Regions from separate parts of the Streptomyces sp. NPDC001401 genome, predicted to be linked through region 1. Evidence: riboswitches for the same ligand, from Rfam matches in the RefSeq annotation. Region 1 holds a riboswitch; each other region holds the start of a gene.
The links. Region 1 has a riboswitch for cyclic di-AMP ahead of ACFY10_RS36105 (NlpC/P60 family protein). Riboswitches for the same ligand answer to the same signal wherever they lie in the genome.
Positions count from the first base shown of each region.

Region 2: another riboswitch for cyclic di-AMP. It lies ahead of ACFY10_RS18930 (transglycosylase family protein); the one in region 1 lies ahead of ACFY10_RS36105 (NlpC/P60 family protein).
Region 3: another riboswitch for cyclic di-AMP. It lies ahead of ACFY10_RS08585 (M23 family metallopeptidase); the one in region 1 lies ahead of ACFY10_RS36105 (NlpC/P60 family protein).
Region 4: another riboswitch for cyclic di-AMP. It lies ahead of ACFY10_RS12670 (peptidoglycan DD-metalloendopeptidase family protein); the one in region 1 lies ahead of ACFY10_RS36105 (NlpC/P60 family protein).

Region 1 covers NZ_JBIAWI010000013.1:219,354-227,147, forward strand. The annotation lists gene ACFY10_RS36080 (DinB family protein) at 1-94, shown strand, start outside; gene ACFY10_RS36085 (LuxR C-terminal-related transcriptional regulator) at 110-859, opposite strand; gene ACFY10_RS36090 (SDR family NAD(P)-dependent oxidoreductase) at 1,114-1,860, opposite strand; gene ACFY10_RS36095 (hypothetical protein) at 2,081-2,266, opposite strand; gene ACFY10_RS36100 (hypothetical protein) at 2,271-2,489, shown strand; gene ACFY10_RS36105 (NlpC/P60 family protein) at 2,493-3,974, opposite strand; cyclic di-AMP (ydaO/yuaA leader) riboswitch at 3,983-4,157, opposite strand; gene ACFY10_RS36110 (DUF5997 family protein) at 4,491-4,868, opposite strand; gene ACFY10_RS36115 (LysR family transcriptional regulator substrate-binding protein) at 4,927-5,712, shown strand; gene ACFY10_RS36120 (hypothetical protein) at 5,781-6,647, shown strand; gene ACFY10_RS36125 (TerD family protein) at 6,674-7,246, opposite strand; gene ACFY10_RS36130 (permease) at 7,371-7,794, shown strand, end outside.
Region 2 covers NZ_JBIAWI010000005.1:104,730-112,523, forward strand. The annotation lists gene ACFY10_RS18910 (exopolyphosphatase) at 1-473, opposite strand, end outside; partial or broken gene ACFY10_RS18915 (DUF501 domain-containing protein) at 681-1,082, opposite strand; gene ACFY10_RS18920 (septum formation initiator family protein) at 1,108-1,584, opposite strand; gene eno (phosphopyruvate hydratase) at 1,698-2,984, opposite strand; gene ACFY10_RS18930 (transglycosylase family protein) at 3,285-3,971, opposite strand; cyclic di-AMP (ydaO/yuaA leader) riboswitch at 3,975-4,145, opposite strand; gene ACFY10_RS18935 (transglycosylase family protein) at 4,341-5,321, opposite strand; gene ACFY10_RS18940 (cytochrome P450) at 5,540-6,778, shown strand; gene ACFY10_RS18945 (nucleoside triphosphate pyrophosphohydrolase) at 6,743-7,753, opposite strand.
Region 3 covers NZ_JBIAWI010000002.1:189,496-197,289, forward strand. The annotation lists gene ACFY10_RS08565 (CobW family GTP-binding protein) at 1-192, shown strand, start outside; gene ACFY10_RS08570 (DNA topoisomerase (ATP-hydrolyzing) subunit A) at 189-2,645, opposite strand; gene ACFY10_RS08575 (M16 family metallopeptidase) at 2,891-4,294, shown strand; gene ACFY10_RS08580 (M16 family metallopeptidase) at 4,291-5,679, shown strand; cyclic di-AMP (ydaO/yuaA leader) riboswitch at 5,883-6,047, shown strand; gene ACFY10_RS08585 (M23 family metallopeptidase) at 6,060-6,824, shown strand; gene ACFY10_RS08590 (GntR family transcriptional regulator) at 7,011-7,703, shown strand.
Region 4 covers NZ_JBIAWI010000003.1:141,826-149,619, reverse strand. The annotation lists gene ACFY10_RS12680 (tyrosine-protein phosphatase) at 1-283, opposite strand, end outside; gene ACFY10_RS12675 (alpha-galactosidase) at 454-2,523, shown strand; cyclic di-AMP (ydaO/yuaA leader) riboswitch at 2,848-3,006, shown strand; gene ACFY10_RS12670 (peptidoglycan DD-metalloendopeptidase family protein) at 3,011-3,925, shown strand; gene ACFY10_RS12665 (GDSL-type esterase/lipase family protein) at 4,136-5,281, shown strand; gene ACFY10_RS12660 (DUF6250 domain-containing protein) at 5,265-5,978, shown strand; gene ACFY10_RS12655 (SGNH/GDSL hydrolase family protein) at 6,123-6,908, shown strand; gene ACFY10_RS12650 (TetR/AcrR family transcriptional regulator) at 6,987-7,607, opposite strand; gene ACFY10_RS12645 (VOC family protein) at 7,718-7,794, opposite strand, start outside.

The DNA.
Region 1 (7,794 bases):
CGTCGACATCGTGTGGTGGGTCAACCAGGAAGTCCTGCACCACGGGGCCGAGATCGCCCTGCTGCGCGACCTGTACCGCGCCCGACAGCTCTGACCGTGCCGCCACCGGTCACGGCGCGGGGACCAGCCCCAGTTGCTGGGCCCGCAGGACCGTGCTGATGCGGTCGCGGGTGCCGAGTTTGCGGTAGATCTTCTCGATGTGCTTGTGGACCGTACGGTCCGAGATGCCGAGCCGCCGGCCGATCGCCGCCGCGGTCAGGGCGTCCGTGAGCAGGAGCAGGACGGCCGTCTCCCGGGGCGTGAGAGGGCAGTCCGTGGCCGGTTCGCCGGTGGAGTGCGGGGCGGCCGTCCGCTTCCAGCGTTCCAGGAGCTGCCGCTGCTGCTCCACCGCCGCCAGCAGCGGCTGCAGCTGCTGGGCCGCGCGGACGTGGTCGTCGGTGAAGTCCGTACCGGAGCGGTAGACCATGCATCCGGTGATCGGCGTCGTCGTCCCGGGCAGCGGAATCGCCAGTACGTCGTCCGCGTCCATGATGTCGCCGATCAGCCGCGCGGTCGGGCTCGCGGACCAGGCGGTGCCCGCGGTACGGCGCGCAGTGAGGGGAGTCCTGTCGGGCCCGGCCGCGTAGTGGTGCGCGAACGGAAAACCCGCGCGCAGGAGGCCCAGGTCCTCCTCCCCGAGCCCGTCGAACTCGACGGTGACCTCGGGCGGCATGCCGACCGTGCCCTCGGCCTCGTTCCAGTCGTCGAGCTTGTAGATCAGGGTCTCGCCGCCGCACAGGCTCGGCAGGGCGCTCGCCACCAGCGGCCACAGCCGCTCCGGATCGCGTTCGTGGAGGGCGGCCACGGCCACCGACAGCATGCGCTCGTGGGCCCCGCCCAGCACGTGTGCCACGTTCTTCTCCGCTCGCTCGCCGCGTACGCAGTTGTACCCATACCGGCGACGCCTTCCGCTGCTCCAGACTGCATGCGAGCAACAGCGACGTTCTCGGATGTACTCCAGCACATCGGCCATACAGCGGCCGCAGCGGGGGGAGCCCCGGCGCCTGGGGAGGACGCCGGGATCCCCACGCCGTGCGGGGCCGCCGGCGCGGGGGACCGGCGGGCCCGCACGGCTCACACCGACGCGGGCGGATCCGTACGCATCGCATCCGAGATCGACTTGACGCCACCGTGCGCGGTAAGGCCCCCGTCCACCGGAATCTCCGCCCCGGTGATGAACGACGACTCGTCGGACAGCAGGAAGACCACCAGCGGTGCGATGTCGTCGACGCTTCCGCTGCGGCCGAGCGGGGTCTCGCGGATGGTCGACTCGCGGAAGGCGGGAGTGGCGGCGGCCGTCATCTCGGTCTCGATATAGCCGGGGTGGACGGTGTTCACGCGGATGCCCCGCGGCCCCAGCTCCATGGCGGCGATCTTCGACACCCCCCGCAGGGCCCACTTGCTGGCCGTGTACGCCACCGGATAGTAGCCGGTGAGCGCGGCGGACGAGCCCACGTTGACGATCGACGAGCCGGGCGGCATCAGCGGGGCGAGGTGCTGGATGCCGAGCAGCGGTCCGGTCGTGTTCACCGCCTGGACCTGCGCGAAGTCCTCGGGGCGCACCGCGCCGAGCCGCTCGCGCCGGATGATGCCCGCGTTGTTGACCAGCCCGTGGATCTCGCCGTACGACTCCTTCAGCTCCGCGGCCAGCTTCGCCCAGTCGCTCTCGCTGCTGACGTCGAGCGGCCGGCAGTCGCCCTCCGGCCGTACGTCGGTGGCGATCACCCGGGCCCCGGCCCGGGCTGCCGCCTCGGCCTCGGCGGCCCCCTGTCCGCGGGCCGCCCCGGTGACGACCACGATTTTTCCGGCCAGCCGCTGCATGTACTGATCGCTCACGTCGACATTGTTCACCACCGCGGCAGCCTCAGCTCGTAGTCCGGCTGGATCCGCCGCATGCAGCCGGTCGAGGGCGCCGTGGTCGTCGGCCGAGTTCCACGGGTAGTGCGTGTCGCAGGAGTGGCCGAGGGAGGGGATGGCCGCGGCGACATGGTCATGGCAGCCAGGCCCGGCGGGTGTTGTCGGTGGGACTGTTCAACGGTCATCAGGCTCCCTTCAAGGGCGCGACAGGGAGCGGGAGTTGTGGGGTCGGATTGCCCAGGGCGTGGAACAGCGCCGTCGCGAGGACCAGGCCCTCGCGGGCGATCGGCGCGAGCAGGTGCTCGTCGGGGGCGTGCTGCAGACAGCCGGGGTAGGAGCGCGGCAGCCATAGTGCGGGCAGGCCGAGCACGTCCGTGAAGACCGCGCCCAGTTGGAGGGACTCACGGTCCGCCCCGCCCTGGTCTGCGACGCGCTCGCCCCGCAGTACGAGTTCGGTCGCCTACGTCCGGGTCGAGCACCCGGTCTTCCGGCAGCACGAGGCGCAGATCCAGACGATGCTCGGCCGCCGACTCCCGTGGGCGGCCTCGCAGTTCACCGAGCTGCTGGTGTCACGGCTGGACCGACGTTCCTGAACCTCACGCAGGCCGGACCGCGATGCGGATCGCCGCCTCCCCGGCGTTGTGGATCGACTCCTCGCGGATCACCGAGCCCGGGCCGGGCGCGTGGATCATCATGCCGTTGCCGGTGTAGAGGCCGACGTGGCTGAAGTTGTCGTGGAAGAAGATCAGGTCTCCTGGGCGGCTCTCGGCGAGCGGGATCACCGTGCCGATGCTCGCCTGCTCGGCCGTGGACCGCGGCAGGGCGACCCCCGCGGCCTTCCAGGCGGCCTGGGTGAGACCGGCATTGTCGTACGACTCCGGTCCGACCGCACCCCACAGGCACGGCCTGCCGATCTGCGCCTGCGCGAAGGCGACGGCCCGGTCGGCCTTGGTGCCGGTGGGCGTCTGCGGGGTCGGGACACCCGTGTCGAGGACGGTCAGCTCCTGCGAGCGCCAGTCCTGGGCCGCAGGTATGCCCGTGTCGAGCACCGACGGCTGCGAGCGCCACTCCTGGGCCATGGACAAGCCGGTGTCGAGAACCGTCTGCTCCTGCGGGCGCCACTGCTCGGCCGCGGGTACGCCGGTGTCGAGGACCGACGGCTGCTGCAGCCGCCAGGCCTCGTCGGCCGCACGACGGGCCTGCTCCTGTGCCACGGGGTCCTGCCAGCCGCCCTGGAGCGGCTGCACGACGGCCTGCTGGGCCGTGGTGGCCCAGGCGGGCTGCGGAGACTGGGCCTCGATCGCCGCGAGCGGTGAGCTCTGCTGTGCGGCCGCCTGCCAGGTGTTCCCGGCCGGTCGAGGCTCGACGGCCGGGCGCGGGACGGAGGTCTGCTGGGCCGTGTACCGGTACAGCAGCTCGCTGGCGGCCGCGATCCTGCGTTGGCTCTCCTGCTTGGACTTCCGCAGCGAGGTCTGCTTCGACTCGGGGGCCGCCGGCAGGGCGGCGACGGCCTCCTGACGGGGTGCCGGCACGGCGGGCAGCGCGGTCGCGTGGCCGGCGGTCAGCTCGGCGACGGGACGGCGGACGCCTGCCGCGGGCAGCTCGGGCACGGGCCGCCCGGCCGCCTCCAGCTCACGGCCCGCACGACCCTCCGCACGCTCCGCCGGACGCGCGCGCCGGGTCTCGGCCGGGCGGCTCGGCGTGCGGTCGGACGGCAGTACCGCCGGGACCGTCGGGCCCAGCGACGCCCGCGCCGCGTCGAACCACTGCCTGGTGACGTTGTCGAGGTCGGGATCAGAGCGCCTGCCCCCGCCCGCCGGGGTGCCGCGCCCACGCTGGCCCGACCCCTGAGTGCGGGTCAGGTTGTACTGGCCGGTGTCGCTCTCGGCCTGGTCGTAGAGGCTGCTCACGCGCTGCCGGACGTCTTCGCGGCTGGGGCCCTCATCCCCCGTCAGGGGCACCGCGTCGGCGGTCTGCGACAGCAGCGCCACCGAGGTGAGGGCCGCCGTCGCAAGAGCGGAATTGCGCATACCGGGCAGGCCGAGGCCTCCGGTGCGCGATGGTCGATCCGGCGCCATGGGAGCCGTACTCCTTCCGTACTCCGCCTACCGAGTTAGCTGTCGGGTTCGGGCGGTCGGTTCCGGAAGGCATGCCCTACGGCCCCTGCCCTGTCGGGCAGTTGGGCCGATTCACCCCATCGTTCGGTTGGGTCCCCGGCTCCGGCTGCCACAGGGGCGCACCGGACTCGGCGGAGGCCACGCGTCCCGGCGGGGTTCGCCGGAGGAACTCGTGCGGCCTGATGCCACGCTAGCCAACTTGTGCGGCTCGTGTGAAGGTTGAAGGCCGGAATGTCCGATACGCTTTTGTGACCTTCGTCGTGATGCACCGTCAGATCCGTGCGTCGCGCACGCAACGGATCCGAACGGCAACCGACTGTCGCGGGCGGACGGCGTCAGCGCCCCAAAGGGGCGCGGGGCTGCATCGATCTGCGGCTCCGCCGCGCGGGCGCGGCCGGCCACGACGGCGCCGCAGACGAAAGGCGACATATCCCGGCCCCGCTGCGGAGCCGCACAGCGGCGCAGCCCGCGGAGCGCTCAGCGCTCAGCGTCCCGCTTCTTGATCCGCGCCGCCTCCTTGCGGACCTCGGCCTGTGTGGCCCGCTCCTTCTGCAGCCACTCGGGCTGCTCCTGCTTCAGGGCCTCGATCTGCTCGGTGGTCAGCGGCTCCGTGATCCCGCCGCGCGCGAGACCCGAGATGGAGACGCCCAGCTTCTCCGCGACCACCGGACGGGGGTGCGGCCCCTTGGCCCGCAGCTCACGCAGCCACTGAGGCGGATCGGCCTGGAAGGCGTCGAGCTCGGCTCGCGAGACGACACCCTCCCGGAATTCGGCGGGGGTGGCCTCGAGGTACACACCCAGCTTCTTCGCCGCGGTCGCGGGCTTCATCGTCTGGGTGCTCTGGTGCGACTTCATGCCGTCCAGGGTATCGACCGTGTTCGAGACCTCCGACCACGGCCGGTAACCTGGCCCGGTGACAGGCTCGGAAGCATCCCCAACGTTCCGGCTTGCGTACGTCCCGGGGGTGACGCCCGCCAAGTGGGTGCGGATCTGGAACGAGCGCCTGCCCGACATCCCGCTGAACCTCCTCGCCGTACCGGCCGCCGAAGCATCCGACGTGTTGCGCGCCGGTGACGCCGACGCGGGACTCGTACGGCTGCCGGTCGACCGTACGTTCTTCAGCGCGATCCCTCTCTACGCCGAGACGACGGTCGTCGTCGTCCCCAAGGACCACGTGATCACGGCGGCGGACGAGGTGACCGTCGAGGACCTCTCGGAGGAGGTCCTCTTCCACCCCCTCGACGACGTCTTCGACTGGGACCGGCCGCCGGGCGAGCCCGCCTTCGAGCGCCCCGCCACCACCGAGGACGCCGTGGAACTCGTCGCGGCGGGTGTCGGCCTCCTGGTCGTCCCCCAGTCGCTGGCCCGTCTGTACCACCGCAAGGACCTCACGTACCGGCCGCTGGTGGACGGCCCCGAGTCGAGCGTCGCCCTGGCGTGGCCCGAGGATGCGACCACGGACCTGGTCGAGGACTTCATCGGAATCGTCCGCGGCCGCACGGTCAACAGCTCCCGGGGCCGCAAGGCGCCGACGCCGGAGCCGAAGGGCGGGACCGGCGACACGGCCGGCGCCCGGCGCAAGCCCGCGGCGGGGAAGGCGACCGGGAAGACGGCAGGGAAGTCGACGGGGCGCAACCCGCGGGCCGGTTCCGACGTCTCCAAGGGCGCCAAGCGCAGGAAGCCCCGCCGCCGGGCATAGCCTCGGTCGGGGCGCCCTCGCCCCATTCCGATCCATCCGGTGGGGCGATGGACGGGAGGCGGGGGAGTTTGCTTCGCAAGGGGGAGCGGTCCGCAGGTGGGGCCGCGGACCGGCTGCGTGCCCGCGGACTGTGGGGCGATCGGGCCGGCCAGGGGCACGGGCAGCAGCGCGGTGCATGGTGGCGGGTGGCGGCGTTCGTCGGGCGCACGCTGCGGGGCGAGTGGCAGGGCATCGTCGTCGATCCGGTGCGGCAACTCGGACGTCGTGGGCTGCCCGCACTGTTCCTGGCGTTCCTGGCCGCCTTCGGTGTCATCTTCTTCCATGCGCTGGCGCAGCGGCCGGCCGGCGCCGTGGTGGTGCGGCTGCTCGGCGGCGTCAAGGCCGACCTGCCGTTGTGGCTGGCCCTGCTGCGCACGCCGGTGTCGCTGTACGTCCCGGCACTGGATCTGCCCGTGTGGGCGGGGATCACGCAGTTGTTCCTCGCGTTCGCGCTGGCCGAGCTCATCCTCGGCCGGGCCAGAACGCTCGTCATCTCGTACGCGACCACACTCGCCGGCACCCTCATGGTGCGCGTGATGATCGCGCTCGGTCCGGGCTGGGGCGGGCTGGGCCTGCCGCCCGGGATCGGGCAGGTGCTGGACACCGGACCGTCCGCCGCCGTCGTGGGCCTGTTCACCTATCTCGCCGTCGTCCGGCGCGCACCCGTCGTGTTCGCCCTCACCGGCGGGTCCATGGTGTGGGAGTCGATTGCCGTACCCAATCTGGCCGGCCGCGAGCACCTGATAGCCGTCGGCACCGCGATCGTCCTGGCCCTCTTCCACGTACACGGCCGCAGGCGGCCGTCCGCCCGGCCCCTCCCCCCGGTACGCCGAGCGCAGTCGCCGGGGGCGAGGGCCGGGGAGCCGTGCCCGGACGATCACGTCGCGGTCGGTTGAGCGCGTCGGCACGCACGCGACGCCGGTCAGGGCTGCGGGCTGCCGCCCATCTCCGCCGCAAAGCCCGTCGGGTCGCTGTCGAAACCTCTGACCGTCTCCTGGAACTCCCAGGCTCCGGAGGAGTCCCGGGTGAACTCGGCGACCGTCGCCGCGGTGGCGTCCGCGACCCGCCCGAAGTCGTCCTTGAGCAGCTCCGTGTATCCGTCGACGACCAGCACGCCCGTGTTCGAGACGTCGCCGAAGGGCTTGGGGCCGCTGCTCTGATGGATCGCCACGCCCACGACCACCCGCGCGAAGGAGGGTGCCAGGCGATCGAGCTCCAGGACCATCACCTCGACGAAGCCGTAACCCTGGCCGGTCTCGCTGTGCCGGCTCATGTTGATGGTGCCGTCCGGCGAGCGGCTCTCGGTGTGCACGACGTACACCGGCCGTCCGTACGGGGCGTCCTGCGAGTAGGTCGCCGCCATGATGTCCAGATGGTGAGGCGGCCGGTTCCAGGGGCTGGGATCCCACTTGAGCCGCACTTCGATCTTTCCCTGTATCTTGCCGCCGCCGCTCACCGGGCACTGCCCCTCTCGAATCAGGCCATCGCGGAACAGTCCCCCCGCAAGGTCAAGTATGTTCCCGGTCCAGTTCATTCATCCGCCTGTGGCGGCGTGTGCGCACCGTGAGGGGAGTGATCCTGGCTTATCTTCGCCACGAAATCTGACATCCGGAGTAAAAATGCAAAAAACGGATGAACTGGTTGATGTGGCGGAAGAAGTGGCGGTCGTCGCGTCGGCCGGCCACCAGGGTCGCCGCGTCACCGGACGGCCCTTGCCCGTCGTCATCGTCATGGCCGCCGGCTCGGTGGTGGTCCTCATGCTCACCGGCGTCGGATGGCTCAACCAGCCCGCTGTCGCGGCCTGGCGCACGGTCTGCCTGGCCATCACCGTCCAGGCGCTGCCCTTCCTGCTCCTGGGTACGGTCCTGTCGGGGGCGATCAACGCCTTCGTACCGGCCGACCTGTTCACCCGGATCCTGCCCCGGAGCCCCGCACTCGCCGTCCCGGTGGCCGGGGTCGCCGGGGTCGTACTGCCGGGCTGCGAGTGCGCCTCGGTGCCGGTCGCGAACAGCCTGATCCGCCGTGGTGTCACCCCCGCTGCCG
Region 2 (7,794 bases), on a different contig from region 1:
TCGTCGCCGACGACGAACTCGGTCGAGCCGCCGCCGATGTCGACCACCAGGTAGGGACGGTCGAGGTCGTCACGCCCCTTCAGTTCCTTGGTCGCCCCCGTGAAGGAGAACTCGGCCTCCTGCTCGCCGGAGATGACCTCGGGCTCGACACCCAGGATGTCCACGACGCCCCGTACGAATTCGTCGCGGTTCGAGGCGTCCCGGGAGGCCGAGGTGGCCACGAACCGCACCTTGTCGGCGCCCAGTTCGCGGATCACGTCCGCGTACTCCCGGCACGCCGCGAACGTCCGCTCCAGCGCCTCGGGGGCCAGCCGGCCGGTCCGGTCGACGTCCTGGCCGAGCCGCACGATCGTCATGCGCCGGTCGAGCTCCAGCAGTTCGCCCGTGGCCGGGTTGACGTCCGCGACAAGCAGCCGGATGGAGTTCGTACCGCAGTCGACGGCGGCGACCCGGCTGAAGCCCTCGGGAACCATCGGCTTGTACGCGAAGAAGCCGCTGCGGATCGCGGCGGGGTCGGTGACCTCGCCCTGCGCCTCGCCGGGGAGCTCGTCCGCCGGGTCGGGCGCGTGCAGCGGCTGCACGCACGGACCCTTGAGCCACCACTCCGGCAGCATCGCGATCGCCTCGTCGCCCAGCGGGTTGACGCCCGGGCCCGCGGCCAGGGAGTGGCCCACCAGGACGTGCAGGCACTTCACCCGGTCGGGCATGCCGCCCGCGCTCGGGAAGCCCTCCAGGACCTCGATGGCGTCACGGCGCGCGATGTAGTCCTCGTGTGCGGCGCGGTACGCGGCGGCCAGCTCCGGGTCGGTCTGCAGCCGCTCCGTCATCTCCTTCATGACGCCGTTCGCCTCCAGCGTGCCGATCGCCGAGGCGGCGCGCGGGCACGTCAGGTAGTACGTCGTCGGGAAGGGCGTGCCGTCGGGCAGCCGCGGCGCGGTCTCCACGACGTCCGGCTGGCCGCAGGGGCAGCGGTGCGCGATGGCACGCAGCCCGCGCGGCGGCCGCCCGAGCTGCTGCTTGAAGGCCTCGACGTCGGCGTCGGTGGGCTCGGTGCGCGGGGTGGGCGGCGGGGGCGTATCCATGCCTGTACTGAATTCCTCTGTCGGTTCACTGGGCGGAGGCGTCGGACTTGTCGACCCCGTCCCAGACGTTCGTGTACCAGGGGCGGTGGCCCGCGCCCTGCTCGAAGCGCGACTGCTTGGCCACGTTCGGGTCGATCACGACGTAACTCGTCTCCCCGGGCAGCACATAGTGCAGGCGCAGCCGGATCTGCTGCTCGGCGTACTCGTCGTCCTGCCAGCGCGCCTTGAGGTCGCGCAGCTGCTCGACCCGCGCCTTGGCCTGCTCCTTCTGCCGCTGGAGATCGGCGATCTGGGAGCGCTGGGAGACGTACTGCCTTATGGGGTACGCGAGGGCCACGACCAGCGAGCAGAGCACCAGGGCGAGCAGCGCCGCCCGGCCGGTCAGCCGGGATCGGCGGGCCTGCCGTTTGGTCTGGGAGCGGTAGACACGGGCCGCCGTCTGCTCGCCCAGCAGCCTGATCCTGGTCGCGGTGGAGAACCGGTCCCGGTCCTTCACGGCCATGTTCCCCGCCTCCCGTCACACGCGCGTACGTCCCCGCACACGGTACGGGACCGGTACGGGGACGTACGTACGACTGGCGCAGGCTTAACCCTTTACGGTTCAGCCCTTGATGCTCAGCCCTTGAAGCGGGGGAACGCCGAGCGGCCCGCGTACTCCGCGGCGTCGTCGAGGATCTCCTCGATGCGCAGCAGCTGGTTGTACTTGGCGACACGGTCCGAGCGGGCCGGGGCGCCGGTCTTGATCTGGCCGCAGTTCACCGCGACGGCGAGGTCGGCGATGGTGACGTCCTCGGTCTCGCCGGAGCGGTGGGACATCATGCACTTGAAGCCGTTGCGCTGGGCCATCTCGACGGCGTCCAGGGTCTCGGTCAGCGAGCCGATCTGGTTCACCTTGACGAGCAGGGCGTTGGCGGTGCCCTCCTCGATGCCGCGGGCCAGGCGCTCCGGGTTGGTGACGAAGAGGTCGTCGCCGACGATCTGGACCTTGTCGCCGATCCGGTCGGTGATGACCTTCCAGCCGGCCCAGTCGTCCTCGTACAGCGGGTCCTCGATGGAGACGAGCGGGTACGCGGAGACCAGCTCCTCGTAGTACTCGGTCATCTCGGCGGCCGAGCGGGACTTGCCCTCGAACTCGTACTTGCCGTCCTTGTAGAACTCGGACGCGGCGACGTCGAGCGCGAGCGCGATCTGCTCGCCGGGGACGTAACCGGCCTGCTTGATGGCCTCGATGATGAGGTCGAGCGCGGCGCGGTTGGACTCCAGGTTCGGGGCGAAGCCGCCCTCGTCGCCGAGGCCGGTGGACAGGCCCTTGGTCTTCAGCACCTTCTTGAGGGTGTGGTAGACCTCGGCGCCCCAGCGCAGGGCCTCGGAGAAGGACTCCGCGCCGATCGGGGCGATCATGAACTCCTGGATGTCCACGTTGGAGTCGGCGTGCGAGCCGCCGTTCAGGATGTTCATCATCGGAACGGGCAGCAGGTGCGCGTTGGGGCCGCCCAGGTAGCGGAAGAGCGGGAGGTCGCTGGCCTCGGAGGCGGCGTGGGCGACGGCGAGGGAGACGCCGAGGATGGCGTTGGCGCCGAGGGAGCCCTTGTTGTCGGTGGCGTCCAGGTCGAACATGGCCTGGTCGATCAGGCGCTGCTCGGTGGCGTCGTAGCCGACCAGCTCCGGGCCGATCTGCTCGATGACGGCGAGGACGGCCTTCTCGACACCCTTGCCGCCGTAGCGGTTGGGGTCACCGTCGCGGAGCTCGATGGCCTCGAAGGCGCCCGTGGAGGCGCCGGACGGGACGGCGGCACGACCCGTGCTGCCGTCGTCGAGGCCGACCTCGACCTCGACCGTGGGGTTGCCTCGGGAGTCCAGGATTTCCCGGGCTACGACGACGTCGATGGACGGCACGAGCATCTCCTTCATGGATGTGACGCGGCTGCGGCAGTAGCGCAGTGGCTCTGCGAGACGAGCCTAACCGCCTCAGGCCGATCGGCCACGTTGCCGACCACGCCTTGGGCAGAACCGAGAGTAAATTGTTTCCGAACGGAACAAAGCGTGGGGGCAAAAAGAACCCCGCCCCGGTGCGTACGGGGGAAGACGCACCGGAGCGGGGAGCCCGTGGGGACGGGGGAGGCCCTCACGTGTCCTCCATGCTGGAGGACACGGCTGTCAGGGCGCTGTGGTTCAGCTACCAGCCCTCTGTTGCCCGAGCTGCTACTTGAGGTGCAGCTGCTGGCCCGGGTAGATGAGGTTGGCGTCCTCGACGATGTCCTTGTTCAGCTTGAACAGCTTCTGCCAGCCGCCCTTGACGCCGTGCTTCTCGGCGATCGAGCTGAGGGTGTCGCCCTTGACGACCTTGTACTCGCCGTCGCCCTTCTTGACCTTCTTGCCGGTCGGGGTGGTGACGGTCTTCGTCGACTTCTTGGCCGTCGGGCGCTCGGCGGAGCGGGAGGCGCTCTGCTCGGAGGAGTGGCTGCTGGTGGAGGACGAGCTGCTGGAGCTGCTCGACGCGCTGCCGCCGTTGTAGGCGGCGCCGGACAGTCCCGTGCCGCAGACCGGCCAGGCGCCCTTGCCCTGGGCGGCGAGGACCTTCTCGGCGACGGCTATCTGCTGCGCCTTGCTGGCCTGGTTGGCGGTGGAGGCGTACTGCGTGCCGCCGTACGCGGCCCAGGTGGAGGCGGAGAACTGCAGGCCGCCGTAGTAGCCGTTCCCGGTGTTGATGGACCAGTTGCCGCCCGACTCGCACTGGGCGACGGTGTCCCACTCGGAGGCGGTGGCGGCGGAGGCGCTGCCGGCCGCCATCAGCGGGGCGGCGATGGCGACACCGGTGACGCCGGCCAGCGCGGCGACGCGGGTGGCCTTGGACGGACGGCGGTGCTTGCCCTTGCCGGAAAACAGCATGGTTCATCCCCTCACCGACGCCTGCGAGGTGAGCTGTCGGGTTCGGGCCGGTTGAGTTGCCCGGCCGTGCCCTCGCTTGCACGAGGCACGGCTACACCCCTAGCCGCCGCCGTCAACTGCCCGGTGCGGCACTTACCTTGGGTCCCCCGCTCCTGCCTACGGCGCTGTTAAGCGACGACTGTTCCCGTACGGCCGCTGGCAGGATTCGGCGTTGCGGCAGCCGGGGCTCGTGGTGACGAGCGGTGACGACGGTAGACATGCGATCCGCCGAATTTCAAAGACGATCAGGGCTTCTGAGACTCATCCCACACTTTCACCAAACCGGACATTCAGCGCGAAGTGTGACGTGAACTCCCGCTGCATTTCGCCCTATTCGGCACCCACTTGCAGGGTCTGACCGGCGACGATGTGGTTCGGGTCGGTACCGATGGCCTTCTTGTTCTTGGCGTAGAGCGCCCGCCATCCGCCGTCCAGGTCAAGGGAGTCGACGATGGAGGCGAGAGTGTCGCCGGCATGGACGGTGTACGTGTCGCCCGCGCGACTGCCGGCCTTGGTCTCACCCTTGGTCTCGCCCTTGGTTTCGTCGGCGCTGGCGCCGCGGTGGCGGCCGGTGCCGATCGCTCCGGTGTCGACGAGGCTCCAAGAACCCACCGCCTGCTCGGACTTGTCCGAGTCGTCCCCGTTCGCCTTGTCTGTGGACGAGCTGTCGCCGCCCTGTGAGCCGCCCGAGGCTTTCTCGGACGGCGAGGTGGAGGGCGAGGCCGATGTACCGGATTCGGCGGAGTTGTCCGTCGTGTCCGTGGAGGCCGAAGGGGAGGTGCTGGAGGACGAGTCGGAGGACGAATCCGACGAAGAGGACTCATCGGAAGCGCCACTCGACGAGTTGGACAAGCCGGTGGAGTCGGATGAATCAGATGAGCCGGACGAACCGGAACCGCCGTCCAGCACACCCGTGTCGACGTCGGCCGAACCCGAGTCCTTGGTCAGCCCGGAGGTCAGTCCGCAGGTGTGGAAGGCGCCGACACCCTGGTCGTCCAGGAGCTTCTCGGCGACGGCTATCTGCTGGTTGCGGCTGGCCAGGTCGGCGCTGGGGGCGTAGTCGAGGCCGCCGTACTTCTCCCAGTTCTCCTGGGTCAACTTGAGCCCGCCGTAGAACCCGTTGCCGCTGTTCTCGCTCCAGGAGCCGCCGGTCTCGCACTGTGCCACCTTGTCCCACGTGGTGCCGTCGGCGGCACTGGCGCCGCTCGCGGCGAAGAGCGGGATCGCGATGGCGGAGCCGGTCACTCCGGCAGCGACGAGGAGAGCCGGAGCCTGGCGGGGGCGACGGTGTCGACCGTTCCCGGAGAGCATGCGGAGACCTTTCGCGAGACAGCAGTGACCGCGCGGCGCATGACACCGACAGGCGTTCGATACCACCGCGCTGGTCCGTGAACGTATCCGCTGCCGATCACTTGTCACAAGTTAATGCCGCGTAGATCACGTGAAGATCACAGACTTGAGCGCGTGTCACCTTTGACCGGTTCACTGCGGCGGCGCATTCACGGGCGGGCTCCGGATACGGTCGTCCTGTGAACGTCCCGAACACCGCTCCCGAACTCTTCACCTGGGAATTCGCCGGCGACCCGTACCCGGCCTACGCCTGGCTGCGCGAGCACTCCCCCGTCCACTGGACGAAACTTCCCAGCGGGGTCGAGGCATGGCTGGTGACCCGCTATGCCGACGCGCGCCAGGCCCTCGCGGACGGGCGGCTCTCGAAGAACCCCGCGCATCACGCCGAGGACGCGCACGGCAAGAGCAGGACCGGAATCCCGGGGGAGCGCAGCGCCAATCTGATGACGCATCTGCTCAACATCGACCCGCCGGACCACACCCGGCTTCGCCGCCTCGTCTCCAAGGCGTTCACCCCGCGCCGGGTGGCCGAATTCACGCCGCGCGTACAGGAGTTGACGGACGATCTCATCGACCGGTTCGCGCCGCACGGCGAGGCCGACCTGATCCACGACTTCGCCTTCCCCCTCCCCATCTATGCGATCTGCGATCTGCTCGGCGTCCCGCGCGAGGACCAGGACGACTTCCGCGACTGGGCGGGGATGATGATCAGGCACGGCGGGGGCCCGCGCGGCGGCGTCGCCCGCTCCGTCAAGAAAATGCGCAGCTATCTCGCCGAACTCATCCACCGCAAGCGGGGCGACCTCGGCGAGGACCTGATCTCGGGTCTCATCCGCGCTTCCGACCACGGCGAACACCTCACCGAGAACGAGGCCGCCGCCATGTGCTTCGTGCTTCTCTTCGCCGGCTTCGAAACCACCATCAATCTGATCGGCAATGGGACATATGCGCTTTTGCGCAATCCCGAGCAGCGGCACCGGCTGCAGGAGTCGATCGAGCGCGGTGAGACCGCCCTGCTCGACACCGGTATAGAGGAGCTGCTCCGCTACGACGGCCCGGTCGAACTGGCCACCTGGCGCTTCGCCACCGAACCGCTGGCCATCGGCGGGCAGCGCATCGCCACCGGAGACCCCGTCCTGGTCGTCCTGGCCGCGGCGGCCCGCGACCCCGCCCGCTTCTCGGAGCCCGACACGCTCGATCTCTCCCGCCGGGACAACCAGCACCTCGGATACGGCCACGGCATCCACTACTGTCTCGGCGCCCCCCTGGCCCGCCTCGAAGGCCGCACCGCCCTCGAGACCCTGCTGCGCCGTCTGCCCGACCTCGAGCTCGCCGCCGACCCCGCCGATCTGCGCTGGCGGGGCGGGCTGATCATGCGCGGACTACGAGACCTGCCCGTGCGGTTCACCGCTGCCTGACCGGCCCAGGGCCTCCGTCTCCTTGATCGCATCGCGGTAGGCCCGGGCCGCCGCCCGCAGTGCGGCCTCCGGGTCCACGCCCTCCGCCTCGGCGCGCGCCGCCAGCGCGAGCAACTCGTAGCCGACACCCTCGACTTGGGGCAGCGGAACCTCCAGGCCCGCCGTCCGCACCCGCGACGCCAGCTTCGCCGCGAGGGCCAGGCCGGGCTGGCCGAGGGGAATGCCCTCCGTCACCGAGGTGCGCTGCTTCTCGACCGCCTTGGTGCGCAGCCAGTGCTCCTTGACCTCCTCGGGCGTCGACGCGGTCTCGTCGCCGAAGACGTGCGGGTGGCGGTGGATGAGCTTGGCTACGATGCCGGCGGCCACGTCGTCGACGGAGAAGGGGGCGTCCCGGTCCTCCTCCGCTATACGGGCGTGGAAGACGACCTGGAGCAGGACGTCGCCCAGCTCCTCGCGCAGTTCGTCGCGGTCGCCCTCCTCGATCGCCTCGACGAGTTCGTACGCCTCCTCGATGCCGTACTTCGCCAGGCCCTTGTGGGTCTGCTGGGACGACCACGGGCACTCGGCGCGGATGCGGTCCATGACCTGGACGAGGTCCAGGAGGCGGGCGCCCGGGAGGTCGTAGGAGGCGGGGAGCAGCTCCAGGTCCGGCATGCGGATGCGTCCGGAGCCGGCGAGGCGGGCCAGGCCGTCGGTCAGGGCCGGCTCGCCCTCGCCGGTCGCGACCACGACGATCGTGCGGCCGCCCCCGCATGCGTCGACCAGTTCCTCGGCGGCGGGGGCTGCCTCGTCGACCCGTATGCCCGCCTCCCGCAGATACGGCAGCTGCGGGTGGGCGCCGTCCGAGCACAGCACGCGGTCGGCGGCGTGCAGCGCCTGCCAGGCGGGCCAGGACAGCAGGCCGGGTGCGACGCGGTGGCTGGTGGTGAGCAGGACGATGCGGCCGGGGGCCTCTTCGGAGCTGGTTGCGTTCACGATCCGAACGTAACGCACGCCGCCGACAGCCCCGGAAGTTG
Region 3 (7,794 bases), on a different contig from region 1:
CCCTGGGCGCCGGGCGACGCGCGAGTGACTCAGGTCGTCCTCATCGGCTCCGGCATCGACGCGCCCGCCCTCCGCAAGGAACTCGAGGCGTGCAACAGCGACGCCCCGCACACCGCCGACGAGCACGGTATGTGGGGCGTCCTGCGCTACGTACAGGATCCGGAAGAGGACCCGGTGGAGCCGCCGGTCTAAACGGGTCCCGCCACCACCGCCACCGTCTTCCCCAGAGACACGCCCGAGCCGTCGCGGCGCGGGTCGATCTCGGGGAGGTCGGCCGGGGTGCCGTTCTTCTGCGCCGCCTTGGCCGGGACGGTGCCCGCCCAGGCCAGCGACAGGCAGTCCTCGCCCTTCAGGAACCGCTGGCAGCGGACGCCGCCGGTGGCGCGGCCCTTGCGCGGGTACTGGTCGAACGGGGTCAGCTTGGCCGTCGTCTGGACCGAGTCGTCGAGCGTGCCGCGCGAGCCCGCGACCGTGAACACGACTGCATCCGCCGCCGGGTCCACCGCCGTGAAGGAGATGACCTTGGCGCCCTCGGTGAGCTTGATGCCCGCCATACCGCCCGCCGGACGGCCCTGGGGGCGGACCTGCGCGGCCTGGTAGCGCAGCAACTGCGCGTCGTCCGTGATGAAGACCAGGTCCTCCTCGCCGGTGCGCAGCTCGACCGCGCCGACGATCCGGTCGCCGTCCTTGAGGGTGATGACCTCCAACTCCTCCTTGTTGGACGGGTAGTCGGGGACCACACGCTTGACGACGCCCTGAGCGGTGCCGAGCGCGAGGCCGGGGGAGGACTCGTCCAGCGTGGTCAGGCAGACCACCGTCTCGTCGTCCTCAAGGGAGAGGAACTCCGACAGGGGCGCCCCGCCGGAGAGGTTCGGTGCCGACACCGTCTCCGGCAGCTGGGGAAGGTCGACGACGTTGATCCGCAGCAGACGGCCGGAGGAGGTCACCGCACCGATCTCGCCGCGTGCCGTCGCCGGGACCGCGGACACGATCACGTCGTGCTTGGTGCGCCGGGCGTCGGCGTCCTCCGGGAAGGGCTCGCCGTTCGAGGTGCGGGCCAACAGGCCCGTGGAGGAGAGCAGGATCCGGCACGGGTCGTCCGCGACCTGCAGCGGTACGGCGGCCGCCGGGGCGCCGGACGCCTCCAGCAGGACCGTACGCCGCTCGGTGCCGAACTTCTTGGCCACCGCGGCCAGTTCGGAGGAGACCAGCTTGCGCAGCTCCGCGTCCGACTCCAGGATCCGGGTCAGTTCCGCGATCTCCGCGTTGAGCCTGTCCTTCTCCGACTCCAGCTCGATGCGGTCGTACTTGGTCAGCCGGCGCAGCGGCGTGTCCAGGATGTACTGGGTCTGGATGTCCGACAGGGAGAAGCGCTCCATCAGGCGCTCCTTGGCCTGCGCGGAGTTCTCGCTGGAGCGGATCAGACGGATGACCTCGTCGATGTCGACGAGGGCGGTCAGCAGGCCCTCCACCAGGTGCAGCCGGTCGCGGCGCTTGGTGCGGCGGAACTCGCTGCGGCGGCGCACGACCTCGAAGCGGTGGTCGAGGTAGACCTCCAGGAGCTCCTTGAGGCCCAGCGTGAGCGGCTGGCCGTCCACCAGCGCGACGTTGTTGATGCCGAAGGACTCCTCCATCGGCGTCAGCTTGTACAGCTGCTCCAGGACGGCTTCCGGCACGAAGCCGTTCTTGATCTCGATGACCAGGCGCAGGCCGTGCGCGCGGTCGGTGAGGTCCTTGACGTCGGCGATGCCCTGGATCTTCTTGGAGCCGACCAGGTCCTTGATCTTGGCGATGACCTTCTCCGGACCGACCGTGAAGGGCAGTTCGGTGACGACGAGGCCCTTGCGGCGGGCGGTGACGGTCTCGATCTCGACCGTGGCACGGATCTTGAAGGTGCCGCGGCCCGTCTCGTACGCGTCCCGGATGCCGGCGAGGCCGACGATGCGGCCGCCGGTGGGCAGGTCGGGGCCGGGGACGTGCTTCATCAGGGTGTCGAGGTCCGCGCCCGGGTAGCGGATCAGGTGCCGGGCGGCCGAGATGACCTCGGCGAGGTTGTGCGGCGGCATGTTCGTCGCCATGCCGACCGCGATGCCCGACGAGCCGTTCACCAGCAGGTTCGGGAAGGCGGCCGGCAGGGCGACAGGCTCCTGCTCCTGGCCGTCGTAGTTGGGTGTGAAGTCGACCGTGTCCTCGTCGATCGACTCCGTCATCAGGCTCGTCGCCTGGGCCTGGCGGCACTCGGTGTACCGCATGGCGGCCGGCGGGTCGTCGTTGCCCAGCGAGCCGAAGTTGCCGTGGCCGTCGACCAAAGGCACGCGCATCGAGAAGGGCTGGGCCATGCGCACCAGGGCGTCGTAGATCGACGCGTCGCCGTGCGGGTGCAGCTTGCCCATGACCTCGCCGACCACGCGCGCGCACTTCACATAGCCGCGGTCGGGGCGCAGCCCCATCTCGTTCATCTGGTAGACGATGCGCCGGTGCACCGGCTTGAGGCCGTCCCGGGCGTCGGGCAGGGCTCGGGAGTAGATGACCGAGTACGCGTACTCGAGGAAGGAGCCCTGCATCTCGTCGACGACGTCGATGTCGAGGATCTTCTCCTCGTACGAGTCGTCGGGCGGCGGGGTCTTCGTGGTGCGGCGGGCCATCGCTGCCGGCTCCTTGCTCAAGCGTGAACGATATCTGACGCGGACCATTGTGGACCGTGGCACTGACAACGCGGACGAGGACCTGACGTCGGCCCTCCCGCCAGGCGTGGACGCAGGCTACGCGATCCGCTGTGGGCGTACGTCGTCCGGGAACTTCGCCGATGATCTGCACGCTTGCATACAGTGGCAGGACCGGCAGGAAAACCGCGGTTTCAACCACCGCATCCGCGATCGAAGGGACGTACATGCCCATGGGTCACACGGCCACAGACCAGGCAGGCACCGGGGGCCTGACAGCGACCGAGCACCGCCTGGCCAACGGCCTGCGCGTGGTGCTCTCCGAGGATCACCTGACCCCGGTCGCGGCGGTGTGCCTCTGGTACGACGTCGGCTCGCGCCACGAAGTCAAGGGACGTACCGGCCTGGCTCACCTTTTCGAGCACCTGATGTTCCAGGGCTCCGGGCAGGTCAAGGGCAACGGGCACTTCGAGCTGGTCCAGGGGGCCGGCGGCTCGCTCAACGGCACCACCAGCTTCGAGCGCACCAACTACTTCGAGACCATGCCCGCCCACCAGTTGGAGCTCGCTCTCTGGCTGGAGGCCGACCGCATGGGCTCCCTGCTCGCCGCCCTCGACGACGAGTCCATGGAGAACCAGCGGGACGTCGTCAAGAACGAGCGCAGGCAGCGCTACGACAACGTGCCGTACGGCACGGCGTTCGAGCGGCTGACCGCCCTCGCCTACCCGGAGGGCCACCCCTACCACCACACGCCGATCGGCTCGATGGCCGACCTGGACGCGGCGACCCTGGAGGACGCGCGCACGTTCTTCCGCACGTACTACGCGCCGGGCAACGCCGTCCTTTCGGTGGTCGGCGACATCGACCCGGAGCAGACGCTCGCCTGGATCGAGAAGTACTTCGGGTCCATCGCCGCGCACGACGGGAAGCCGGCGCCCCGCGACGGCTCGCTGCCCGAGATCATCGGTGAGCAGCTGCGCGAGGTCATCGAGGAGGAGGTCCCGGCGCGCGCCCTGATGGCGGCATACCGGCTGCCGCACGACGGCACGCGCGAGGCGGACGCCGCCGACCTGGCGCTCACCGTCCTCGGCGGCGGCGAGTCCTCCCGCCTCTACAACCGGCTTGTACGGCGCGACCGTACGGCCGTCGCGGCCGGATTCGGCCTGCTGCGCCTCGCCGGAGCGCCCTCCCTGGGCTGGCTGGACGTGAAGACCTCCGGTGACGTCGAGGTGCCGGTCATCGAGACCGCCATCGACGAGGAGCTCGCCCGGTTCGCCGCGGAGGGCCCCACGGCCGAGGAAATGGAGCGCGCCCAGGCCCAGTTGGAGCGCGAGTGGCTGGACCGGCTCGGCACGGTCGCGGGCCGCGCCGACGAACTGTGCCGGTTCGCCGTCCTGTTCGGCGACCCGCAGCTCGCCCTCACCGCCGTCCAGCGCGTCCTGGAGGTGACGGCCGAGGAGGTCAAGGAGGTCGCCAAGGCCCGCCTGCGGCCCGACAACCGCGCGGTGCTCGTCTACGAGCCGCTCTCGGCCGAGTCCGCGGAGCACACCCAGGACGAGGACTTCCCCGAAGACCCCGAGTCCGAAGCCACGGTGGAAGCCACCAACCAGAACGAGGAGGCGGCCAAGTGAGCGAGCTCGCCACGATGCAGTTCCACCCGCAGCCCCAGGCGGGCGAGGCCAGGCCCTGGGCCTTCCCGGCCCCGCAGCGCGGCGCGCTCGACAACGGCCTGACCGTGCTGCGCTGCCACCGCCCCGGACAGCAGGTCGTCGCCGTCGAGGTACTCCTGGACGCGCCCCTGGAGGCCGAGCCGGCCGGCTTCGAAGGCGTCGCCACGATCATGGCGCGGGCCTTCTCGGAGGGCACCGACAAGCACTCCGCCGAGGAGTTCGCCGCCGAGCTGGAGCGCTGCGGCGCCACCCTCGACTCGCACGCCGACCACCCGGGCGTACGCCTGAGCCTGGAGGTCCCGGCCTCCCGCCTGGCCAAGGCGCTCGGCCTGCTCGCCGACGCCCTCAGGGCGCCCGCGTTCGCCGACAGCGAGGTCGAGCGGCTGGTCCGCAACCGCCTCGACGAGATCCCGCACGAGCTGGCCAACCCCTCGCGCCGCGCCGCCAAGGAGCTCTCCAAGGAGCTGTTCCCGGCGACCTCGCGCATGTCGCGCCCGCGCCAGGGCACCGAGGAGACGGTCGAGAAGATCGACGCGGCGGCCGTACGTGCCTTCTACGACCGCCATGTCCGGCCCGCCACGGCCACCGCCGTCGTCGTCGGCGACCTCACCGGCATCGACCTGGACGGGCTGCTCGGCGACACCCTGGGCGCCTGGACGGGTTCCTCGGCCGAGCCCCGCCCCGTGCCGCCGGTGACCGCCGACGACACCGGGCGCGTGATCATCGTGGACCGTCCCGGAGCCGTCCAGACGCAGCTGCTCATCGGCCGCGTCGGCGCCGACCGGCACGACCGCGTGTGGCCCGCTCAGGTGCTCGGCACGTACTGCCTCGGCGGCACCCTCACCTCGCGCCTGGACCGCGTCCTGCGCGAGGAGAAGGGCTACACCTACGGTGTGCGCGCGTTCGGCCAGGTCCTCAGGTCCGCCCCGGACGGCTCCGGTGCCGCGATGCTCGCGATCAGCGGTTCCGTCGACACCCCGAACACCGGCCCGGCGCTGCAGGACCTGTGGACGGTGCTGCGCACGCTCGCCGAGGGCGGCCTCACCGACGCCGAGCGCGACGTCGCCGTACAGAACCTCGTCGGGGTGGCGCCGCTCAAGTACGAGACCGCGGCGGCCGTGGCGAGCACGCTGGCCGACCAGGTCGAGCAGCACCTGCCGGATGACTACCAGGGGACGCTGTACCAGCAGCTCGCCGCGACCGGCACCGTGGAGGCCACCGCGGCGGCCGTGAGCGCCTTCCCGGTGGACCGTCTGGTGACGGTTCTCGTCGGTGACGCGGCCGAGATCAAGGAGCCCGTCCAAGCCCTCGGGATCGGCGAAGTCAGCGTCGTGACGGCCGAGTAGAGGCTCGGTCAGCGGCACGCGCGCGCAGGGGCCCTGGTGACTGATGAGTCACCAGGGCCCCTTAATGTCCGAATTGAGGGAGAGGTTGCCTGTCTGCCCTGTGGCATGCGCTACAAAAGGCGTGATCCGTTTGGGGATTGAAAGCGGCCCCGCTTAGCGTCGTCCGGGCTGTCCGTCAGGCACCGCGCCGCATCCGCGGCACCGGACAGCCATCGCCGAGTCCCCGTACGGCGCGAGCCAGGGGAGCCGGGGACCCACCGCAGTCCCTGGGGTGAATCGGACGCCCGCGCGTGCAGCGAGGGGGTCCGTAGGAGACCTTCCTGCTCCGAACCCGTCAGCTAACCCGGTAGGCGAGAGGGAAGGAAAGGACCAGCCACTACATGGCGTTCACGCGCGCCACCGGGAAGCACCGCCGTCCCACGCGGATGCACCGCAACACCACCCGCGCCACCGGGATCGCGGCCCTCGCCACCACCGGCGTCATCGGCACCCTGGCAGCCCCCGCGCTCGCCGCCGACACCTCCGCTGAGCAGACCGGCCTCACCCCCGTCATCACCATCGGCGACACGATCGCCGACAGGATCGACGCCCAGGCCGACGCCCAGAAGCAGGCCGCCGAGGAGGCCGCGCTCAAGAAGGCGGCCGCGGAGGCGGCGCGAGAGAAGGCCGCCGCGAAGGCCAAGGCGGAGCGCGAGGCCAAGGAGCGCGCCGCCCGCGAGGCCGAGCGCAAGCGCCTCAACATGTTCGTCGCGCCGATATCCAACTCGTATGTCTCGACGGGCTACAAGGCCAGCAGCTCCCTGTGGTCCTCCGGCAGCCACACCGGCATCGACTTCCACGCCGCGAGCGGCACGACCGTCCACGCGGTCGGCTCCGGCACCGTCGTCGAGACCGGCTGGGGCGGCGCCTACGGCAACCAGATCGTGATCAAGATGAACGACGGCACGTACACCCAGTACGGCCATCTGTCGTCCATCGGCGTCTCGGTGGGCCAGACCGTCACCCCGGGCCAGCAGATAGGCCTCTCGGGCGCGACCGGCAACACCACCGGACCGCACCTGCACTTCGAGGCCCGTACGACCCCCGAGTACGGCTCGGACATCGACCCCGTCGCCTACCTGCGCTCGCACGGCGTGAACGTCTGACGACGGATCGCAAGATCTCCTGAGGCCCCGGCTCCCCGGCCGGGGCTTTTGGCGTTTCTGTCGCCCTGCTGTCCAAAAAATATCCATGGATTCCGGCCCGCCGTCGGAAATTCCGGCTCCGTGCAATAGAGTCACCGATACACGTCAATCATCGACGTTTCACGGGGATTAAGTCGGAGGTCGGTCATGCGTATTCCGGCGCACTCGGTGTGCACGGCGATCCGGGACGACATCGTCGCCGGTGTCTACGAGCGCGGCAGCCGGCTCACCGAGGAACTCCTCGCGCGCCGCTACGGCGTCTCGCGCGTGCCCGTCCGCGAGGCGCTGCGCACCCTGGAGGCCGAGGGCTTCGTGGTGACCCGGCGGCACGCGGGCGCGTGCGTCGCGGAACCGACCGAGCAGGAGGCCGCCGACCTGCTGGAGATGCGGATGCTCCTGGAGCCGCTCGGCGCCTCCCGGGCCGCCCAGCGGCGCACCGATGCCCACCTCAAGGTCCTGCGCGGCCTGGTCAGACTGGGCCAGGAGCGGGCCAGGAGGGGCAACAGCGAGGATCTGCGCTCCCTGGGAGGCTGGTTCCACGAGACGCTCGCCCAGGCCTCCGGCAGCCCCGCGCTGACCTCGATGCTGACCCAGCTGCGGCACAAGATCGCCTGGATGTACGCCGTGGAGGCACCGGCCAACCCCGTGGAGTCCTGGGCGGAGCACGGCGCGATCGTCGACGCCGTGGCCCGTGGTGACAGCGAGCGCGCGCGGGCGGTCACGACGCTGCACACCGAGCGCTCGAGCGCGGCGCACCGGCTGCGCTTCGGCGCCCCGGAGCGGGCAAACGGTGTGAGGAACTCGCAACATCCCGTAAACATGACGGGCCTGCGGCATTAACACGGGCGCCGTATACAAAGAGGAGATATTCGGCGGAGGAGTATTTCCGCTGCTCTTTTTCTGGCGCGCCGGGAATTTCCGCTCGCGCGCC
Region 4 (7,794 bases), on a different contig from region 1:
CCGCCGGGTCCGAAAGCGGCAGGTTCACATTGCGCACGCCCGGCAGTTCGACGTCCGGACCCTCCAGCTTCTGGTCCGCCGCGTTGCGGAAGTCGAAGATCGTGTGCAGCCCCAGGGAGGACAGGAACTCGGCGTCCTCCTCGGTCGCGTGCGCGAGGTGGCCGCTGCGGAACAGCACCCCGAACCGCACCCGCCGTCCGTCCACGGTCGGAAGCCCACCCACGTCACGGAAGTTGCGGACTCCGGCCAGCTCGGGTTCGGTCGACGGGATCTGCTGCGTCACGGGGGCTCCTCACGGTCCGCCCGTCCGGCGCGGCTCGTCGACGGGCGCTCTCCCGACGATACGACATGGATTCCTGAGGCAATGAGTTGTCCACAGGCGTTGCGACCAGGCCTCACGTCCCATGATGATGTTGGCGATTGGTCGCACCTGTTCGAATGTGTGGGGGCTCGATGCTCGAGATTGCCGACAATGGCCGTACGTGGCTCCTCTCGGGGCCGGCCAGCAGTTACGCCGTCCACCTCACCGAGGACGACGAGCTGCTGCACCTGCACTGGGGCCCCCGGATTGCCCTCGCCGACGCCGAGGCCCTCGCCGTCCGCCCGCTGCCCGACTACCGGCCCTTCGAGTCCCCGCTCGACGGACACGAGGAGTACCCGGTCGAGGGCGGCCCTCGCTTTGTACGGCCCGCCCTGTCCGTGCGCACCGAGGAGCGGCGCGGCACCGAGTGGCGCTTCGAGAAGTACGAGGCGGAGGGCGACCACCTCCGCCTCGGCTTCCGGGACGGCGGGCTCGCGATCACGCTGCACTACCGGATGCGGCACGACGTCGTAGAACGCTGGGTGACCCTCGACAACGAGGGGCCCGCCCTGGAGCTGCTGCGGGCCGACTCCGCCGCCTGGACGCTGCCCGAGCGCGAGGAGTGGCGGCTGTCCCAGCTGCACGGCCGCTGGGCCGCCGAGTCCCGGCTTACCTCCTCGCTTCTCACCTACGGTGAGAAGATCATCGGCAGCCGCCGCGGCCACACCGGACACCAGCACTTGCCCTGGGTCGCCCTCGACACCGACGCCACCGAGGAGCGCGGCGAGGTCTACGGCTGCGCTCTGGGCTGGTCGGGTTCCTGGCGGATCGCGGTGGCGCAACTCCCGGACGCGCGCGTGCAGATCACCGGCGGCGTCGGTTACGACGACTCCGGGCTGCTGCGTCTGGAGGCTGGGGAGTCGTACACGACCCCCGTCTTCGCCGGTCTGTGGAGCGACGGCGGCTTCGGCGGAGCGAGCCGCGCCTGGCACGCCTACCAGCGCGCGTACGTCATCCCGGACGCGGACCGGGACCGGCCGGTGCTGTTCAACTCCTGGGAGGCCACGGAGTTCGACATCTCCGAGGAGCAGCAGGGAACCCTTGCACGGCGGGCCGCGGCGATCGGCGTCGAGCTGTTCGTGGTCGACGACGGCTGGTTCGGCAAGCGCACCAGCGACCGCGCCGGACTCGGCGACTGGACGGTCAACCGGGACCGCTTCCCGAGCGGCCTCAAGCCTCTCGCGGACTATGTGCACGCCCTCGGCATGCAATTCGGCATCTGGGTCGAGCCCGAGATGGTCAACCCCGACAGCGACCTCTACCGCGCCCACCCGGACTGGGTGCAGTTCCAACCGGGACGAAAGCGGACGGAATTCCGTAACCAGCTCGTACTGAACCTGGCCCGGGAGGATGTCCAGGAGTACCTCTGGGAGCAGCTCGACGCTCTCCTCTCCAGTGCCCCGATCGACTATGTGAAGTGGGACTTCAACCGCTGCTTCACCGACGCGGGCTGGCCCGGCGAGCCCTACCCGCAGCGCCTCTGGGTCGATCATGTCCGCGCCCTCTACTCCCTGTTGGACCGGCTGCGGGCAGCCCACCCGGGCGTCGCCTTCGAATCCTGCTCGGGCGGCGGCGGCCGGATCGACCTCGGGATCATGAGCCGCACGGACCAGGTGTGGACCTCCGACAACACCGACCCGCTCGACCGGCTCGCCATCCAGCACGGCTTCAGCCAGATCCATCCCGCGCGCGCGATGGCAGCCTGGGTCACCGACAGTCCGAACACCCAGCTCAACGGGCGGGTCAGCTCGCTGCGCTTCCGGTTCGTGAGCGCCATGGCCGGAGTGCTCGGGGTCGGCGGGGACCTCACCCGGTGGACCGAGGAGGAGCTCGCCGAGGCCGGGGAGTGGGTGGGGCTCTACAAGGAGATCCGGCCGCTCGTGCAGCGCGGGGACCTCTACCGGCTGCGGCCTCCGCGCGGCGGGCTGAGCGCGGTGCAGTACGTGCGCGGGGACGAGGCGGTCGTCCTCGCCTGGCTCCAGGCGCAGAGCCACGGCGAACCCGTACCGGCGCTGCGGCTGCGAGGCCTCGACCCGACAGGCTCGTATGAATGCCTCGAAACGGGCGAAGTTCGCAGTGGTGCTGTATTGCTGTATCACGGACTGCGCACCGGGTTGCATGGCGACCTCGACGCGGCAGTTTTCCGGCTACGGCGCATCTGAGCCTTCTGTCTGGATTGGTGCTTTGGTCATTCTTCAGCCCTCTTCGTTCCAACTCGCTCAGGAATAGGGGTTCCTGAGGCAGGGCGCGTGAGGAGCGTCATATCCGTGACCGTGCGTGGCGCGTCATGTTCACGTAATTCGGGTGCTTTACAAGGGCGTTTGGGTGAGCGAGGCACCCTGGAATTCACGCACGGTCACCGGGTTTTCTCTCAAGGGATCAACAGAAACGCATTCACGGGGAACCGTCACTTGTTCCTTTGCGTCTTGGTCGCTTACGTTCGCCACCAATCCGGACGGACGCCCAATCCTGCCGCCGCCCGGTGCCCGCAGAACTCACCCGTGAACGGCAGGAGCGGGGGACCCACAGGTACAACCGCCTGTTCCGGTCTCCGGAACGGCTAGGGGTAAAGCCGCGTCGCATGCGCGGCCGGGCATCTCCAGCCCGCACCCGACAGCTCACCTCGTAGGCGCCGGAGAGGAATTCGTCATGCCCGCGAAGGGTAAGCACCGCCGCCCGAAGCCCCAGCGCTTCACCCGCTCCATCGCCGTCGCCGGAACCGGTTCCGCCGCGCTCGCTCTCCCGCTCATGGGGGCCACCGGCGCCCATGCCGCCACAACTCAGTCCGCTTCCCAGTCGGTTTCGGAAAAGGCCGTCCAGTCCCTTCCGGTCGCCGAGAAGGCGGCCCAGAAGAAGAGCGCCGCCAGTAATGCGGGTGTGCGGACCTATTCGGTGCGGACCGGCGACTATCTCTCGAAGATCGCCGACGAGCAGCATGTCTCCGGCGGCTGGCACAAGCTCTACTCGGACAACCGGCGGGCCGTCGGCGACGACCCGTCGCTGATCCACCCGGGCCTGAAGCTGACGATCGGCCGGAAGGCCGCGACGGGCACCACCAAGTCGTCGCATTCTTCTTCCTCTTCTTCGTCCGCCTCGAAGACGTCCTCGTCCTCGAACAAAACGACCGCCACCCGGACCGCCGAGTCCACCTCCACCGGCTTCACGCTCCCGGTGACCGGTGCCACCATCGGCACCGGCTACCACGTGGCCGGCAGCATGTGGTCCAGCGGGTACCACACGGGCGTCGACTTCGTCGTCCCGACCGGCACCGCCCTCAAGGCCGTCGGTGCCGGCACGGTCGTCTCCGCCGGCTGGGGCGGCGCGTACGGCAACCAGGTCGTCATCAGGCTGGCCGACGGCTACTACGCGCAGTACGGCCACATGTCCCAGCTCTCCGTCTCGGCGGGCCAGACCGTGACCGAGGGCCAGCAGATCGGCCTCTCCGGCGCGACCGGCAATGTGACCGGCCCGCACCTGCACTTCGAGATCCGCACCACGCCGGACTACGGCTCCGACGTGGACCCGGTCGCCTACCTCCGCTCGAAGGGCGTCGGCGTCGTCTGACATCCCCCACGACCACCTGCCTGACATGCTGCCGAAGGCCGGACCTCCATCCCCGGGTCCGGCCTTCGGTGTGTCCGGGTGCACTCGTGCGCCGTAGGAGTGTCGACGGCGAAGGGGTGTCGACACTGAGGGGGAATTGGGACACAGTGATCTCCGTAGCGATGCAAGCGCTTTCTCCGCCGTCGTCCGACAAGGCCTACGGAGGTCCCCGTGCCCGGCGTCGACCGACGCACCGTCGTGAGACGCGGACGTAGCTTCCTGACCTCGGCGCTGACTCTGCTGCTGGCCGTGGGCGCGCTGTTCGGCGAGGCCCGGCAGCCCGTCTTCGCCTCCGAAGAGCCGAACGTCGTAGGCCCCGACGACAGGCGGATCGCCTACGAGGGGCACTGGGGCATCACCGACGAGGCCGCCACCACCGTGAACTCCGGCTCCCGGCTGCGCTTCCGCTTCATTGGCCCCGTGGTGCACGTCCTGTTCGACGTCTCCTCGGTGACCGTGCCCGCCCAGGTGTATGTGTCGGTCGACGGCGGACCGAAGCGGCTGTTCGCCGTCGACCGCGACGACGTCGGGATCACGGCGGCGGGGCGCGGTCCGCACACCGCCGAGTTGTCGGTCAAGGACGTCTTCTCGCGGGTCAACCGGTGGACGCCGCCGCTGGAGACGGGCGTGGCCGTCAGGGGCATTCGAGGGGAGTTCCTGGGTCAACGGGTCCGTCATTCGGCCCAGTTGGTGTTCTACGGCGACTCCATCACTCAAGGCGTCATGGCCCTGTGCGACGTCAACACCTCCGACTGCGCCGACGGCACGACCGCCTACCCGACCCTGGTCGCCGACGCCCTGCACGCCTCGCTCACCCAGGTCGGCTTCGGGCGGCAGGGAGTGCTCCAGAGCGGCAACGGGGGAGTGCCGGCCGCCTCGGACGCATACGGCTGGAACTACGCGGGCTCCAGGGCCGGCCCGGACCGCCGTGCCGATGCGATCGTCGTGAACCAGGGCACCAACGACGCCTCGTACGGTGCGGCGGAGTTCCGGGCGGCCTACCGCGCCTACCTCGCCAGGCTGCGGGCCGCCGCACCGCACGCCCGCATCCTCGCGCTGCGCCCGTTCAACGGCACGCACGCCGACGACATCGCCGCGGTCGTCGCCGAACTCGCCGACCCCCGCACGGAGTTCGTCGACACGACCGGCTGGCTCTCCGTGACCGACGGGGACCTCAACGGGACCGTCCATCCCAGCGCCCAGGGCCATCGCAAGGTGGCGGACCGTCTGCTCGCAGTTCTCCGGCGCCCACCGCGACCGGTCGCGCCGTCGATCACCCCACCCGAAGGAGCCGCCTCCCGTGACGAGCACCCGTAGAGCATTCGGCGCCCTGGCCGCCGGCGCCGCCCTGGCCGCCCTCGCCCCCGCACCGGCCGCCAGTGCCTCGCCCCGCGGCCGCCTCATCGCGCGCGACGACTTCCGCCACGGTCTTGGCCGGTGGGTCGTCGAACTGGAGCAGGGCGGGACCGTCGCCGCCTCCCGCGGGATCCTGGAGGTGGACGTACCCGCCGGCGCCACGGTCTGGTTCCGGGAGCGGCTCGAAGGGCCGTACGTCCTCGAGTACACCGCCACGCCCGTTGCGGCGGGCGGCGTCAACGACCGCGTCTCCGACCTCAACAACTTCTGGAACGCCACCGACGTCCGCTCCCCGGACGACCTCTTCGCCACCCGGCGCGGCGGGGCACTGGCCGAGTACGACTACCTCAAGACGTACTACGTGGGCTACGGCGCCAACACGAACACCACGACCCGGCTGCGCCGTTACGTCGGCGAGGCCGGGGTCCGCCCGCTCGTCTACGACTACACGCAGCCGCTGCTCGTCGCGAACGAACCCAACCGCGTCCGTATCGTCTCCGACGGCTCGACGGTCCGCTGGTGGAACAACGGGCGGCTCGTCTTCGACTACACCGACCCGGAGCCGTACACAAGTGGGTACTTCGCCTTCCGGACCACGTGGAGCCACTTCCGGATCGCCGACTTCAGGGTCTGGCGGTTCACCCGTCAACATCGCTGATGGGAAGGTTATTCCGGGCTTGGCGAACCCTTTAGAAGTGGCTTATCTCACCGCGCGTCAACCCCTTCCTACGGTCGCGTAGGTCACATTCGAAGGTGAATCATGGCCGATGTGACAGACGATTCGAAGAGTGACAGCAGATCAGTGATCGGGTCGTACGTCGCGGTGGGGGACAGCTTCACCGAGGGCGTCGGCGACCCCGGCCCCGACGGGGCATTCGTCGGCTGGGCCGACCGGTTCGCGGTGCTCCTCGCGGACCGGCGACCCGAAGGCGACTTCGGCTACACCAACCTCGCCGTGCGCGGCAAACTGCTCGACCAGATTGTCGAGGACCAGATCCCGCAGGCCGTCGAACTGGCGCCTGACCTGGTCTCCTTCTGTGCGGGCGGCAACGACATCATCCGTCCAGGCACCGACCCCGACGAGGTCGCCGAGCGCTTCGAGCGGGCCGTGGTCCGGCTCACCGAAGTCGCCGGCACGGTCCTGGTGACCACCGGCTTCGACACCCGCGGCGTCCCCGTGCTCAAGCACCTGCGCGGCAAGATCGCCACCTACAACGGCCATGTCCGGGCCATCGCCGACCGGTACGGCTGTCCCGTGCTCGACCTGTGGTCCCTGAAGACCGTCCAGGACCGCAGGGCCTGGGACGGCGACCGCCTGCATCTCTCGCCCGAGGGGCACACGCGCGTGGCGCTCCGCGCCGGGCAGGTCCTCGGCCTGGAGGTACCGGCCGACCCCGACCAGCCCTGGCCGCCGCTCCCGCCGCGCGGCACCCTCGAGGTCCGACGGGACGACGTGCACTGGGCGCGCGAGTACCTGGTGCCGTGGATCGGCCGCCGGCTGCGCGGCGAGTCGTCCGGGGACCACGTCACGGCGAAGGGTGCTCTCTCGCCGGACGACATCAAGATGCGAATCTCGTCGGTGGCCTGACAGTGGTTTGAGATCGGCCCCCGCTTCGGCGGGCCGAGCAGCGGCCTGGTGGCCTGAGCCCCCGCAGAGTGCGGGGGCTCAGCGCTCCGAAGCAGTCAACGCCGCCCGCTCCAGGCCCAGTTCCCGGGCCAGCGCCTCGTCCACCCACTCCTGAGCCCGCACACGCGACACCGCACCGGCGTACGACGTCATCTGTACGGCGAGCCCGTCCAGCAGGGCCGTCAGGCGCAGGGCCGCGCCGTGCGGGTCCGGGCAGCGGAACTCGCCCGCGGCCACGCCCTCCGCGATGACCTCGGCGATCGCGGCCTTCCACTGCTTGTCGAGGTCGCGGGTGACCTCCTGCAGCGCAGGCTCGCGCAGCGCCACCGCCCACCCCTCGATCCACAGGCGCCAGCCCTTGGCCTGGCCCGTCGGCGCGTACCAGCGCACCGCCGACCGCAGCCGCCGCAGCGCCGTCGTACGGCGGCCGAGAAGCTTGCGCAGATGCCCGAGGTCGTCCTCGGCCGCGAACGTGAACGCGGCGGCGACCAGCTTCTCCTTCGTCGAGAAGTGGTACAGCACCAGCGCGTTGCTCACGCCGAGCGCCGAGGCCACGTCGGCGATCCTGACCGCCGCCACGCCCCGCGCCTCGATCTGCCCGATGGCGGCCCGCAGCAACTCCTCACGCCGCTCGGCCACACTCAACCGCACTCTCGCCACGCGGTCACCCTATTCCGTCGCCGCTGATGGCGCCGGGTGAGGGCGGGACTTGGCGGGTTCGACAGGGGTGCGCGGTGTGGGCGTACACCTACTCTGCCGGCGCGTGAGCGTCAGGAATTCATGGTCGCCCGGTCGGACTCGCTGCGCAGAACGCAGAATTCGTTGCCTTCGGGATCAGCAAGGACGG